DNA from 4 places in the Chryseobacterium sp. CFS2 genome. Region 4 is predicted to be linked to each of the others. Evidence: riboswitches for the same ligand, from Rfam matches in the RefSeq annotation. Region 4 holds a riboswitch; each other region holds the start of a gene.
What was found. Region 4 has a riboswitch for cobalamin ahead of prpB (methylisocitrate lyase). Riboswitches for the same ligand answer to the same signal wherever they lie in the genome.

Region 1: linked by a shared signal. The riboswitch ahead of ODR02_RS04065 (TonB-dependent receptor plug domain-containing protein) and the one ahead of prpB (methylisocitrate lyase) in region 4 are both predicted to bind cobalamin.
Region 2: linked by a shared signal. The riboswitch ahead of metE (5-methyltetrahydropteroyltriglutamate--homocysteine S-methyltransferase) and the one ahead of prpB (methylisocitrate lyase) in region 4 are both predicted to bind cobalamin.
Region 3: linked by a shared signal. The riboswitch ahead of ODR02_RS11895 (acyl-CoA thioesterase) and the one ahead of prpB (methylisocitrate lyase) in region 4 are both predicted to bind cobalamin.

The regions. Positions count from the first base shown of each region.
Region 1 is NZ_JAZHQU010000002.1:134,616-138,444, reverse strand. Features, by position in the region: gene ODR02_RS04080 (MbnP family protein) at 1-81, shown strand, start outside; gene ODR02_RS04075 (cytochrome-c peroxidase) at 74-1,123, shown strand; gene ODR02_RS04070 (transporter) at 1,136-2,083, shown strand; cobalamin riboswitch at 2,176-2,360, shown strand; gene ODR02_RS04065 (TonB-dependent receptor plug domain-containing protein) at 2,470-3,829, shown strand, end outside.
Region 2 is NZ_JAZHQU010000001.1:57,108-60,936, reverse strand. Features, by position in the region: gene ODR02_RS00290 (sensor histidine kinase) at 1-855, shown strand, start outside; gene ODR02_RS00285 (LytR/AlgR family response regulator transcription factor) at 859-1,626, shown strand; gene ODR02_RS00280 (Lrp/AsnC family transcriptional regulator) at 1,645-2,106, opposite strand; cobalamin riboswitch at 2,302-2,487, shown strand; gene metE (5-methyltetrahydropteroyltriglutamate--homocysteine S-methyltransferase) at 2,666-3,829, shown strand, end outside.
Region 3 is NZ_JAZHQU010000004.1:441,822-445,650, reverse strand. Features, by position in the region: gene ODR02_RS11915 (PspC domain-containing protein) at 1-428, opposite strand, end outside; gene ODR02_RS11910 (PadR family transcriptional regulator) at 440-769, opposite strand; gene ODR02_RS11905 (XAC2610-related protein) at 1,324-2,025, shown strand; gene ODR02_RS11900 (HD domain-containing protein) at 2,027-2,617, shown strand; gene ODR02_RS11895 (acyl-CoA thioesterase) at 2,670-3,053, opposite strand; cobalamin riboswitch at 3,169-3,348, opposite strand; gene ODR02_RS11890 (hypothetical protein) at 3,383-3,829, opposite strand, start outside.
Region 4 is NZ_JAZHQU010000014.1:13,667-17,495, forward strand. Features, by position in the region: gene prpC (bifunctional 2-methylcitrate synthase/citrate synthase) at 1-1,038, opposite strand, end outside; gene prpB (methylisocitrate lyase) at 1,025-1,933, opposite strand; cobalamin riboswitch at 2,380-2,572, opposite strand; gene ODR02_RS22835 (hypothetical protein) at 2,821-3,384, shown strand; tRNA gene ODR02_RS22840 (tRNA-Arg) at 3,575-3,648, opposite strand; tRNA gene ODR02_RS22845 (tRNA-Pro) at 3,681-3,755, opposite strand; tRNA gene ODR02_RS22850 (tRNA-Ser) at 3,772-3,829, opposite strand, start outside.

The DNA.
Region 1 (3,829 bases), on a different contig from region 4:
ATGGGTTCAAATCAACATCTGGTAGACGTTACCAATAACCTTACAAAAATGTTTAAAGTAGATCACGTTCATAATGATTAATTTTTTTGTAAAAACAATACTGGTTCTGGGTGTATTTCTGCTGAGTTGTATTTCCTGTTCAGATGAGGTGATACAGCCGCTGGAAAATGATGAAGCATATAATCTGCAGTTTCCTTCTTATTTCCCTGAAATGACTTTTGATAAATCAACGAATCCGGTGACAAAAAACGGTGTAGAATTGGGAAGAAAATTATTCTACGAAGGAAAGCTTTCCCGGAATAATACCATTTCATGCGGTTTCTGCCATATTCAGGAAAACGCTTTTACCCATCATGGGCATACTGTAAGCCATGGGGTAGATGACAGAATTGGAATCCGAAATGCTCCACCCATTCAGAATATGGCCTTTTTGAAAAGATATATGTGGGACGGTGTCATTCATAATCTTAATGAACAGCCCATCAGCCCTATTACAGACATCAATGAAATGGACAGTTCTATACCGGAAGCTATTTCAAAAATAAAAGATGACCAGAAGTATAAAAAACTTTTCAGGGAAGCTTATGGAGATGAAACGATTACAGGAGAAGGAATTCTAAAAGCGCTGTCACAGTTTATGGCTTCACTGATTTCTGCAGATTCAAAATATGACAGATTCAGACAAGGAAAAGAGCAGCTAACTTCAACAGAATCTCAGGGAATGGCTTTGTTCGGTCAGAAATGTGCCTCTTGTCATAGTGGAGAATTATTTACCGATGAAAGTTTCCGCAATACAGGAATGTATTATAACACCGAGTTCAAAGATGCAGGACGCTACAGAGTTACTCTTAATCAGGTAGATTGGATGAAATTCCGTGTTCCGAGTCTGAGAAATGTAGAATATACAGCACCTTATATGCATGACGGAAGATTTTACACCTTAGAGGCGGTACTTAATTTCTATTCTGATCAGGTAGAAGATAATCCCAATCTGGATTCGCAGCTGAAACAGAATGGGCATATAGGTATTGCTATGAACAGTCAGGAAAAACAGTCGATCATTGCATTCCTGAAAACATTATCAGATAAAAGTTTTATATCCAATCCAAAATTTGCAGAATAATTTATAGAAAACATGAAGAAGATTATAGTAATAATAAGTTTAATCCTGTTTGGGCAATATCAGGCAAAAACCATCAGAGATAGCGCATATATAGCTCCGGACAGCTTTAGCAGATTTGATTTTGATGATGATTGTGATGCCTGTGGCTGTGCTGCAGGAAACGGTTCTTCCGGCTTTGAGTCTTTATTGAATCCACAGTTTATCGGAATCAAATACTTTGCCCAGCATTACAAAGCAAAAGAAAACCTATTTGTGAAAGATCTTACACAGGATCAGTATTTCAATACCTTACAGCTTTGGGGAAAGATTCCTTTAACTAAAAAACTGAGTGTATATGCAAGTCTGCCATTCCATTTCCATGAAAAGAAAACCCAACAGGGAGATATCAAAATCAATGGAATCGGGGATCTTAACCTGATGGGAATTTATCAGCTGATGAGTTCTAAAGATAATTTTCACCACTTAAGCGGAGGGTTGGGTGTGAAAATCCCTTTGGGGAAATTCGATGAGAAAGGAGCTTCCGGCGTTAATCCGAGTTTTCAGCTGGGAACCGGAAGCTGGGATTATCAGGCCGCTTTGAATTATAAGTTTCAGAAAAATAAAGTGGCTGTGTTGGTGAATACAGATTATACCATCAAAACGGAGAATAAGAAAAATTACCGATTTGGAAACCAATGGAATTATGCTGCAACAGGTTTTTATCAGGTTGCGGGGAATGAAAAATCTATTTTTTCTGTAAAAACGGGAGTTCAGGGAGAGGTTTATGCTCAGAATAAACAGTTCAATGAAGCCTTGCCTAATACTGCAGGAAGTGCTTTGTATGGGAAATTGGGTTTTGAAGCTTCTTACAAAAGGCTGAGTTTGGGAAGTGAACTCATGCTTCCTATGTATACCCATCTGGCAGGAGGTGATATCGAAGCAAAATCAAGATTCAGTATTTTCCTGAATATTGGAATTTAAATAAAAACCCTTTTGAAAATCATGTTAAAGCTCCTTCGGGAGCTTTAATTGTTTATGAATCATTATTTTAATTGGGGGTTAGGAATAATTTTTTATCTTTGCCGGAATTTGGTGAGCCCTAAAAAGCTCTTAAAAGGGAATCCGGTGAAAATCCGGAACAGACCCGCTGCTGTAAGCTCCACACCAAGGTTTTTGAAGAATATATCCACTGTTTTTTAATGGGAAGGATTTCAAAAATGGAGTAAGTCAGAAGACCTGCCAGAAAATAATCGTTTGACGCTTTCGTGGAATAAAGCTTAGGACATCAATGATTCTGTGCAGTGACAGCTGTGCTTTGTCGTTGCTTTCTTATATCCATTAGCGTCTTCATTATCCTAAATGAGCTAATGGCGGCAAAACAAACTACTTCTGCAATTCATAAAGCTGTTTTCACAATACTGGTGATCACATCTCAACTTTTATATTCTCAAAAAAAGAAAAATGACACTCTGAAGGAGGAATCCATCAAGGCGATTAGTCTTTATAAAAAGAATTTTAAAGAAATTATTCCGGCACAAACCCTGCAAGGTGAGCAGCTGGAAAGACTGAACAGCCATTCAGTTGCTGATGCTTTGCGGTATTTTTCCGGAGTTCAGATCAAAGATTATGGAGGGTTAGGTGGTTTGAAAACCATTAATATCCGCAGTATGGGAAGCCAGCATGTAGGTGTTTTCTATGATGGAATTCAATTGGGAAATGCTCAAAACGGGCTGGTAGATCTCGGGAGATATTCATTAGATGATCTGGAAGAAATATCATTGTATAACGGGCAGAAAAGTGAAATTTTCCAACCTGCAAAAGACTTTGGCTCTTCGGGATCGATCTATCTGCAGCCCAAGACACCCGTATTTAAAGGAACAAGAAAAACCAATCTCGTTATAAGAGCAAAAAGTGCGTCCATTGATCTTTTCAATCCATCATTCCGTTTGGAACAAAAAATATCAGACAGAGTTTCTGCCAGTTTCAGTGGAGAATTCATGCAGAGTGACGGGATTTACAGATTTCGGTATGCCAAGAAATATCCCGATGGCCAGCAGGCTTATGATACCATCGCAAAGAGACAGGATTCAGATATCAGGGCAAAACGTTTTGAAACGTCTATCAATGGCACTTTAAATAACGGAAGCTGGAATATCCGTGGCTACGGTTATATTTCAAACCGTGGGATGCCGGCCCCTATTGTTAACGGCCGTTTTGGTGGAAGAGGAGCGAGACTTTCTGACGAAAATTATTTTGTACAGGCCAATCTGAGAAAAAAACTGTTCCCAAAATTTGAAACACAGCTGAAAGCAAAATTCGCCTACGATTATACTCATTTCATGGATACGGTTCGTTCGCAGTCTATTATTCATACCGATAATACCTATATCCAAAGAGAGCTCTATCTTTCCTCATCCAATATCTATTCTATCACACCCAATTGGGATGTGAGTCTGAGCGGAGATTTTCAATATAATAATCTTGATGCTAATCTTGATAACTTTTCTTATCCTACACGCTATACCACATTGGTGGCATTGGCAACAACCTATCAGTGGAACAGGTTCAAAATTCTGGGAAGCCTTTTAGGAACTTTTACGTTTGAAGAAGTAAGAAAAAACAAAAGACCCGGAGACAGCAGAGAATGGACACCAGCCGTATTTATGAGTTATCAGCCTGAGATCATTCCTGAGCTTACACTTAGAGCTTTCTATAAACGAATTTTCC
Region 2 (3,829 bases), on a different contig from region 4:
CTGTTTTTTGTCATTGATTTTTTCATTAAAAACTGGCAAAAGTCATCAACGTTTAGTGTAGCAGAAATGCTGAAAATATTCAGTTTTTCCCTATTAACCTACCTTTTGGTGATGAAAATAATTGGTTTTTTGATTGCTGTTGCTTTTGGAAAAGTGGAGAAAAATTTCAATCAGGAAGTTGTTATTCTTTCTACCTTTTCAGATTTGATAGGAGGGTTTATTTATGGAAGTTTTTTCCTCGCATACCGTTACTACAAAAAGAATACGGAATATCAGAAACAATTGGCTCTTTATGATCATGCCCTGTCTGAAAGTAAAATTAATCAACTGAAAACACAGCTTAATCCTCATTTTTTATTCAATAATCTCAACATTCTGGATCAGTTAATAGAAGAAGACAAATACAAAGCATCGGATTTCCTCAATGAATTTGCAGAGATATACCGTTATGTTTTAGAGGTTTCTGATAAAAAGACCGTGTTTGTAGAAGAAGAACTGGCATTTGCAGAGAAATATTTTAATCTGATACAGTATAAATATGGAAGTGCTTATTCATTAAAAATAAATCATATCAGATCATCAGGGAGGATCATTCCGCTTTCCCTGCAATTGCTGCTTGAAAACGCCGTTCAGCATAATCTGGGAACAGCTGTAAATCCTGTTTTGATCACCGTAGAAATAGATAAAGAAATCACCGTTTCCAATACCAGAATACCCAAGCGAAACAGTAAAAAGACTTCAGGAAGAGCACTCAGTAATCTTAAGGAGCAATATACGCTGTTAACGGATCGGCAGGTAGAAATTATAAAAACAGAAACAGAATTTTCAGTAGTCATTCCCATAATTCCAGCATAAAATATGATAAAAGTTGTAATCATCGAAGACGAAATTCCGGCAAGAAACAAATTAAAACGTTTCATCAGCGAGCTGGAAAGACCCGTGGAAATTGTTTCGGAAATAAGTACTGTAGAAGAAGCCATTGCTTTTCTTAAAAACTCAACGGTTGACCTGATTTTTTCTGATATTGAATTATTAGATGGAAATGCCTTTGAAATCTATGATCAGGTGAATATTTCATGTCCGGTTATCTTCACTACCGCGTATGACAGTTTCTGGATGAATGCTTTTGAAAGCAACGGGATTGAATATCTTTTAAAACCATTTTCGCAGAGCCGTTTTCAAAAGGCTTGGGATAAATTTATTCTATTGGGAAATACAGCATCAGAGCCGGAGGATGTTTGGGTAAAACTTCAGCAAATACTAAATAACAGCCCTGTGGAGAAAAGCTATAAGAAACGATTTTCGGTCAGCTCACATCAGGGAATCTATTTTATCAATACGGAAGACATTACTTTCTTTGAAGCGGAAGAAGGGATTGTCTTTGCTTTTGATACAACAGGAAAAAAACACCTGTTGAATGAATCTACTCTGAAAGAAATTGAAACCCAGCTCAATGCTTCAGATTTTTTCAGGATCAACCGCAGTGCACTCGTCCAGAAAAAGCATATTGAAAGAATAGAACGTTACAATAAGAATACACTTTCCGCCCAGATAAAAGGTCAGAAAGATCATCTTATTACAAGCCAGAGCAATACATCTGCTTTCAGAAAATGGATTGAAGAATAAAACCGGTTTCCTGTTCAATTAAATGGTAAGTCCATGGTTGTTTTTCACTTCAGCCATGACAAATGTACTGTGGGTACTCCCGATGGAATCTACAGATCCCAGTTTATTAAATACGAAATCCTGGTAATGTTTCATATCTCTTACCTGAACTTTCAGAAGGAAATCAAAATCTCCGGAAATATTGTAGCATTCGGCAACTTCTTCAATCTCCAGAATTTCTTTTACAAAGTCATAGCCTACAGATCTGTCGTGAATTTTAAGCTTGATTTGGCAGAAAACGGTAAATCCACGGTTGAGTTTTTCAGCATCCAGAACGGCTGCATATCTTTTAACAAACCCTTCCTGTTCCAGCCTTTTTACTCTTTCAAAAACCGGTGAAGTAGAAAGGTTCACTTCTTTAGCAAGTTCTTTAACGGTCAGTTTGGCATTTTTCTGGAGCAGCCTGAGCAGCTGTAAATCCTTGTCATCGAGTTGTTCCACAGAATATTATTCTTTTAAATGATTAAAACAATCAAATATATAGAATTATATGCTTTTATTTTTATTTTTAAAAGTTTATTTTGCTTAATTTTTACTTATTTATTGTGCTTTTATTCTGTATTGCTAATTTTACACAAAATTAAAAACTTTTACTGGAAGCAATTGTTAAAGGTAAAAGTACAGTTCTTTATAGATACTTCATCAAACAGGAAAGGTTTTACTTAAGGTAGATTAATAGGGAATCGTGTGCAAATCACGAGCTGTCGCGCAACTGTAAGTAACACACCAAAAGTTTCTGTCTTTGTATATCCACTGCCAAAAGCGGGAAGGATGACGGAAACTGTTACAAGTCAGGAGACCTGCCTTTACTGAATTGACAATGCTTTCGCGGGCTGAAGCTTTTGGGTCATACAGATGATAGATCAGATTCATGTATTTTTCTTTCTGAAGGAAATGCACTGTCTGCTATGTCATTACTTTCCTGAAACTTTTTCCGCTAAAACATAACGAAGCATTTTAAAGCACTTTCCTATTAAGTTTAATTAAAAAGTTTAAAAAAATGCAAACTCACATTCTGGGCTATCCGCGTATTGGTAGCAAAAGAGAACTCAAAAAAGCCTGCGAACAATATTGGTCAGGTAAAATTCTTTTGGAAGAACTTCTGAATACAGGGAGAACTCTCTGTAATCAAAACTGGAATATTCAGAAAGAAGCCGGCATAGATCTTATCCCGTGCAACGATTTTTCCTATTATGATCAGGTATTGGATATGAGCCTTGTAGTAGGAGCAATTCCTTCACGTTACCATGAGGTGGTGCTTAAAAAGAACAACTCTGAGCTGGATCTTTATTTCGCGATGGCAAGAGGATACCAGAAAGAAGGGTTGGACATTACAGCAATGGAAATGACCAAGTGGTTTGATACCAACTATCACTACATTGTCCCGGAATTTTATAAAAACCAGCAATTTAAATTAAGCTCAGATAAAATTTTCAATGAATTTTCCGGAGCGAAACAGGCGGGTATCAATGCAAAACCTGTAATTATAGGGCTTGTTACTTATCTGTTATTAGGAAAAGAAAAAGAAGAAGGATTTGATAAACTGGATCTGGCTGGAAATCTTCTTTCTGTATATACGGAAATTTTAACCAAACTTCAGGAGCAGGGTGCTGAATGGATTCAGTTTGATGAACCTTTTCTGGCTCTGGATTTAACTGAGAAAGCAAAAGAAACCTATCTTTCTGTGTATTCAGAAATAAGAAACCGTTTCCCGAAACTGAAATTCATTGTTGCCACTTATTTCGACGGATTAAAAGATAATGCATCGCTTGCTGTTTCACTTCCGGTGAATAGTTTGCATATCGATTTGGTTAGAAATCCGGAACAATTGGATGATATTCTGAATCGTATTCCGGAAAACCTAAGTCTTTCGTTAGGAGTAATTGATGGCAGAAATATCTGGAAAAATGATTTTGAAAAGTCATTGTCTTTCATCAGAAAAGCTGTTGACAAATTAGGCTCTGAAAGGATTTTGATTGCACCGTCATGTTCATTGCTTCATTCTCCTTGCGATCTTGATTTTGAAACGAACCTTAACCCTGAGATTAAAAACTGGCTTGCTTTTGCTAAACAGAAAGTAGAAGAAGTGGTGACGCTTAAAGAACTGGTATCAGGAACGGAAAAAGAACACATTCTTGAGGTATTTGAAGAAAATAAAAAAGCC
Region 3 (3,829 bases), on a different contig from region 4:
CAGATTGCTCTCATGGTAGTAATATCCATTCCTACATATTGAGCTAAACCTGCACAAACCCCTGCTACTTTTTGTTTTTCCGGATCACGGAACAGTTGTTTTTTATCTGTATAACCGGTTCCTGAATTATTTTTTCTGGTAGATGTTTTTTCAGAAAAATAAGCCTCTTCCTGTTCTTCGATTTTTTCAGGGCTTCCGATTTGTGCGATTACCTTTTCTACATCGGTATCGTTAATCACTTCACGTTTTCCTAAAGAATCTTTGAAAATCTCCACCATTCTTATTTCTATGTCATGCATTACCTCATCTGCTTCTGAAGCTTCAAGTGAGCTTCTCAGTGCATTCAGGTAATCGCTGAGCTTTATATATGCGTGTTCTTCTATGGTAAAAGAAAAACCTGCGAGTCCTATTGAGAGTGTCTTGTTCATAGCTTTGTTTTTTAATTTTGTTGGGTGATTTGGTTTACTGAGGCTGTCAGCTCATTCCATGTATTTTGAAGTTCATCCAGGAAAAGTTTTCCTTTTTCTGTGATCTGATAATATTTTCTGGGTGGTCCTCCTGTAGATTCTTCCCATCTGTAAGAGAGAAACTCTCCGTTTTTAAGTCTTGTAAGAAGAGGGTAGAGGGTTCCTTCCACTACATCCAGTTTTCCTTTTTTCAGTTCGTCAATAAGATCGGAAACATACATTTCGCGGTTATTGATGAGACTTAGAATACAGAATTCCAGAATTCCTTTTCGCATTTGCGCTTTGGTATTTTCGGTATTCATCTTTGATAAGTTTTGTTAATTAGTTATATAATTTTCGAAGTTCGGAACCTAGCTAGTTGTACCTATTTCGATTTTACATTACAAAGATATGTAAATAAAATGGTATTATGCAATACAAAGTAGTGTAATTTTTAAAATAAATCATTTAAAGTATTGAAAATCAATATAATAATTTTTGTCGTCAATTTTGAGTAAAACGAATTTTACAAGAAAATGTCTGAAAATATTTAAATTTTTAAATAGAATTTTGAAAATTGGAGAGAAAAAATGATCTTTTATCACTTATCACTTATCACTTATCACTTATCATTTATCACTCATTACTCATATCATAGCCCCGATAGCAGTGGTTACCCCGCAGCAGCAAAGGCATCGTAGAGAAGCGAGGAGTATGAACGGATAGCGGGAAACAGCTTCTCAGAAATAAATAAACTTCTATTTCAAAGGATTTAGTTGTTTCAAACTCGGGGAGATAATGACTTCTGAATTTTGAGATCGGCCTTAAGATTCGTATTTTTGTTAGGAAAAAAACACCTAAATCATTTACTATTACCATGAATTTATTCAATAAGTATAAGCATTTACCGACTTTTGTTTTACTAGGACCTGCCTGTTTTGGACAGTATCAGTTTGAAGTTAAAAATGCATCGAAGAGTTATGATGCCATCATCCAGGTGGAGAATTGCTATGATGGACAATGCAGCGGAAAAGGAACTGTAGAATTGTACAATCATAAAAATACAAAGGTACAGACTTTTATATCTGATCATCTTGTGCTGAATCTGAATCAGGGCGAAAAGCTAATACCGGGAAAAATGCTTCCGTTAAAGAATGAACAAAGCCCTGTGATCATTGATGATTTTAATTTTGATGGAACAGAGGATATAGCAGTAAGGAATGGGAATATGGGAAATTACAGTTCTGCCTCTTATGATGTATACGTATTCAACAGTACAAGAATGGCTTTTGTGAAGAGTAAGGAGCTTACGGAGCTTGCTTCCAATTCCTTTGATATTTTCGAGGTTGATGCTAAACGTAAACGCCTTATTACTTTTGGGAAATCAGGATGCTGTGATCTTTTTACGACAGAATATGCTGTAATTCCGAATAAGGGACTTGATAAGGTCTTTGAAAAAGAGGAAGATATGACCGTTGAAGGGCGCGTGAAAGTAACCACTAAAGAAAAGCTTAATAATAAATGGATTACCAAAATAAAGGTATATCCTTCAGATCAATATAACAGAAATAAGAAGTAAGATGAAAATTCAGAAAGAGATAGATTTTATCCTGGCTGTAGATGCGCTTAAAAATGTACAGCGAAGAAATTATAATGCAGACGATTCCCGAAGAGAGAATACGGCGGAACATTCCTGGCAGATTATTATTCTGGCTCAGATCCTTTATCCGTATGCTAAAAACCGTGCGGATATTGATCTATTGAGAGTGATAAGAATGCTTTCCATTCATGATCTGGTGGAGATAGAAGCCGGAGATACTTTTATTTTTGATGAAAAAGCAATGGTAGGTAAGTTTGAAAGAGAGAAAGCATCTGCTCAAAAGATCTTTGGAATTCTGGATGAACCTTTGCGTTCAGAATTCTTTAATCTATGGCTGGAATTTGAAGATGAGAAAACACCTGATGCTATTTTTGCCTGTGGAATCGACAGAATCATGCCGTTTATTTTAAATTCCCATACCACAGGAAAAAGCTGGACGGAAGCCGGAGTTACCGAAAAACAAATCCGGAATATGCTTGAAAATGCCATCAGTAGAGCATCGGATGAAATGGGAGAGGCTTTTGAACTTTTACTGAACAGAAGTCTGGAAACAGAAAAAGTGTTGAAATAACCTTAATGAAAATAAAAAGAATCGGGCGGCCTCTGGCCGCCCGATTCTTTATTTATAGTATCTGGATTGGTTTCTTGAATTCGTCAATCGCTACAAAAGTAAAATCACCTACGATGGCTTTCTCTCTTTCATACGAATACATCTGCTCTGTGTAAATTTCAACGTTCACTTTCATACTGGTTTTCCCCACGTATGAAACTTTCCCGATCAGTTCAACAATCGTTCCGGCAGGAATCGGTTTTTTGAAATCTATTTTGTCGCTGCTTACCGTTACCACTCTTTTTCTGGCAAAACGGGTAGCGGTAATAAAAGCTACTTCGTCCATCAGCTGCATAGCCGTACCACCAAAAAGGGTATCATAATGATTGGTTGTGTTTGGGAAAACCGCTTTAAAAATTCTGGTTTCGGAGGCTTCAATTCTTTCTTCTGTAGTCATATTTCATTATTAATTAAAGCGAAATGAAATAATATCAAACAACAGAATAATAACAGGAAATTCGGAAATTCCTGAAACAATTCATCAGATCAATACAACTTCAAATCGCGAAAGTTACTTGTTTAAGAAAAAGGCAGGTCTCCTGACTTGTAACATCTTTTATCTCCTTCCCATGCCTCGCACAGTGGATCTTTGATAAAGATTTCAGTTACTTACAGTTGCGCGACAGTCCGTGATTTTCACACGGTTCCCTTTTAATCTGCAGTGATGCAGAACCAATTTCTATGATGAATAAGCGTAAAACTTTTTCGGGTGCAAAAATAATGAATTTATTCCGGATTATGATAAATAATCTGGCTGATTACTCTTCCTTTTTTGATTGTCCAAAGAGTTGTATATCTGTTTTCTCCTGAACCATTGATCATATAAAGGAAAATATTATCGTTGTCAAGGGAAGTTACTCCAATGTTCTCAAAATCCATGGTAGGCTGGAACATATTTTTGATGGCTTCTCTTACAAAAACAGAACCTCTTCCGGGCTGTTGTACTCTGATGGATTTGATTTCAGTCATTCCTTCAGGAAGATCATTTCCTATTCCCCATGGTTTTACTTTATCAATGGTAAGAATTTTTCCTTCAGCATCTTTTTCCTTTTTACGGTATCCTGCATTGGAAGGATAGACATCAATCACTACTTTGCTTCTTTGGGCGGTAGGGATTTTAGGATCGGAATTGTCTGTGAAAATAATTGATCTTCCGTTTTTAGATTTAGAAGG
Region 4 (3,829 bases):
GACTCTTGAAATCACAAATAGTGGAGTAAACATCAGGGTAGGAACTCCCATCAGATGGTAAGATACTGCGGAGAACCAATCCAGATTAGGGAACATTTTCTTTTCTTCCCACATCACAGTTTCCAGCCTTTCAGCGATATTGTACAGCAGCATATCTCCGGCTTCCCCGGAAAGTTCTTTCGCTACTTTTTTGATGACTACATTTCTTGGATCTGACAGGGTATAAACAGGATGTCCGAATCCTATAATTACTTCTTTGTTGGCAATACGTTTTCTGATATCTTCTTCTGCCTCATCAGGAGAGTTGTATCGGCTCTGGATCTCAAAAGCCACTTCATTGGCTCCCCCATGTTTAGGGCCTCTCAAAGCTCCGATAGCCCCTGTGATACAGGAATAAAAGTCTGATGAGGTTCCGGCAATGACACGTGCGGTGAAAGTAGAAGCATTAAACTCATGTTCGGCATACAGATTAAGGGAAATTTCCATTGCTTTCACCCATGAATCAGGAGCTTTTTTACCATGTAAAAGGTGAAGGAAATGTCCGCCAATAGTATCATCATCAGTCTCTACATTGATTTCTTTACCATTGTGGGTATAGTGATACCAGTATAAAAGCCCTGAACTGAATGATGCTAATAATTTATCTGCAATATCTCTTGCTCCGGCTACATTGTGATCATCTTTTTCCGGCTGAATGCTTCCAATTGCTGAAACCATTGAACGCATGACATCCATTGGGTGTGCAGCTGCCGGAATACTTTTTAAAATATTTCTAACAGAATGAGGAAGACCTCTCAATGATTTTAATTTTGCTTTATAGTTTTTGAGTTGAGCTTCAGTGGGCAGCTGACCATAAATAAGCAGGTAAGCAACTTCTTCAAATTGTGCTCTCTCTGCAAGATCCAATATATCATAACCTCTGTAATGGAGATCATTTCCACTTTTTCCTACACTGCAAAGAGCGGTATTACCTGCTGTCACTCCGGAAAGTGCTACGCTTTTTTTAGGCTTAAATGTTGGTTCGCTATTCGTTGACATGAGTATTTTGTTTAAAAAGGTTATCTAATTTTTGTTCATAATCGTGGTAGCCAATACTTTGATAGAGTTCTTCTCTTGTCTGCATTGTATCTAGCACATTGGCTTGTGTTCCGTCTTTACGGATATGTTGGTATACATTCTGTGCAGCTTTATTGGCAGCTCTGAAGGCAGAAAGAGGGTAGAGGACGAGTCCTACACCTGCATTTTTCAGTTCTTCTACAGTGTACATTTTGATCATTCCAAATTCCGTGATATTGGCTAGTACAGGAATCCCAGTAGCATCAACAAATTTTTGATAAAAGCTTAAATCAGGAACTGCTTCAGCAAAAATGAAATCTGCCCCGGCTTCTTTATAAGCGATGGCTCTTTCTAGCGTTTTTTCCAGTCCTTCACTGGCAAAAGCATCTGTTCTGGCTCCGATCACAAAATTTTCATCGGTACGGGCATCTGCTGCGGCTTTAAGCCGGTCCACCATTTCCTCTTTGCTTACGATTTCTTTTCCGGGGCGGTGTCCGCAACGTTTTGCTCCCACCTGATCTTCAATGTGAATGGCAGCAGCTCCGGCTTTGATTAATGATTTTATCGTTCGGGCAACATTAAAAGCGGAAGGTCCAAATCCTGTATCAATATCTACCAAAAGTGGTAAATCACAAATATTAGTAATACGCTGAACATCTATGAGTATATCATCCAGAGTTGTAATTCCTAAATCAGGAATTCCTAAAGACCCTGCAGCAACACCTCCTCCTGAAAGATAGATGGCATTAAAACCAGCCTGCTGTGCCAATAATGCATGGTTTGCATTGATGGCTCCAACAATCTGAAGGGGATTTTCTTTTTCCATAGCCTCCCGGAATTTTAAGCCGGGCGACTTCCAATTTTCATTTTTGATCATTATAATATTTATTGTTGAGTTGAAATTTGTTTGTCATTAAAGAAGCGGAAGAGCTGTAAAGACATCGCTTTTGAGTAAAAAGTAAAAAGTAGGAAAGGAGTTGGGGAATCTTCCCATTGTGCAGATGTCGGGAATTTTGAGAACCTCTGATTGTACAGGTTTGTAAAATAAACCTGTTGGAACTCCACGAATAATTAAAATTGCTTTGGTACACCTTATCCCTTTTTACATTGATTAAAATCCTATAAAAAGTTCTCTGTAAACTTCGCGGTGCTTTATTAAGAAAGAAAAATTACGGAAAGGGGATACGAATGAGCTACAGAATCATGAGAAGTACACAACGTACGCTCATATTCATCTCAAAAAATAACACAGTTTGATAAAAAAATTATCGTACTATATCCATATCGCATCATACCTGACTGTAAGCTTCAAATCGCGAAAGCATCGTCAATACGAAATAGGCAGGTCTCCTGACTTGTAACTGTTTTTATCATCCTTCCCATATAAAAAATATACAGTGGATATCAATTGATAAAAACTTTTTGTATGTTACTTACAGTTGCGCGACAGTTCGTGATTTACACACGATTCCCTTTTAATACACAGCTAAGTGTAACCAGTTTCGGTTGATAAAGAAGGTTTTAAGAACTCCTTGGTGGTAAATATAAGTATTTTATAATAACGAAAAAGATATTTTATGTAATCAATAGTTTTTTTAATTTAATGTATTGAAAATGTTTTAGTTGTAATCTGTGTTTTGGGAGTAGAACAGCTTGTTTGTGTTGTTAAATTAATATAAAACATGACCATAAAATTAAAGATAGTTAATAAATTTGCTGTTTTATTTTTATTTTACAAATCTTATTAACCGAATATAATTGACCATGGTAGAAATTACAAAATTTAAACAAAACTTGAATCTGCAGGAAATTCCGGTAGAACTGGAAAAACTGATCTACTTTCAGAATACTATTTCCTCGTATGAAAATTATTCACAAGGTTTTGGTGTTTTAATTGATGATAAATCCGGATTGAAAAGCTGGAGTGAGGACGAAAATTTTCTGAATAATTTACTGCCTTTTGCACAGGCGAATGGTTCCGGTTCCTTCTATGCCATTTGGAATAACGGAGTAGAGCAGCCTTTAAATAAAATGCCTGTGGTAGTTTTTGGGGATGAAGGCGGTGTTCACATTGTGGCTGAAAATATACTGCAGTTTTTGCATCTGCTCACTTTTGACAATGAAATTTCAGTAGGGCTTGATGAAGCTTATTTTTATAAAGAGGAAGATGATTATGAAGAGAGTGAAGGATTAAGTGAATATTTAGCCTGGATGAAAGGAGATTATGGGCTAAGCCAGATTGTAGAACCTGACTTATTGATTAAAGCTGCTCAGGATAAGCATAAAGAACATTTTGATGAATGGTTGGGGCAATATTTCGAATTATAAATTTTATGATAGCTCCAATAAACAAAAAACCTCACAATAAAAATTGTGAGGTTTTTTTGTGAGCGCGAAAGGATTCGAACCTTTGCCGTCCCGATTAAAAATCGGGATGCTCTATTTTGTGAGCTATAAAAAGATTTTTGATTAAGAGTAAACACAAAAAAAGACTCACTGTTTCCAGTAAGTCTTTAAGTGAGCGCGAAAGGATTCGAACCTTTGACCGTCTGCTTAGAAGGCAGATGCTCTATCCAGCTGAGCTACGCACCCATTGAGTAGTTTTGAGAAAACTACTAAAACAGTCGGGGCGGCAGGATTCGAACCTGCGACCTCCTGGTCCCAAACCAGGCGCGATGACCGGACTACGCTACGCCCCGAATATATAAAAAACAGCGGAGGGTAAGGGATTCGAACCCTTGCGACACTTTCGCGTCGACAGTTTAGCAAACTG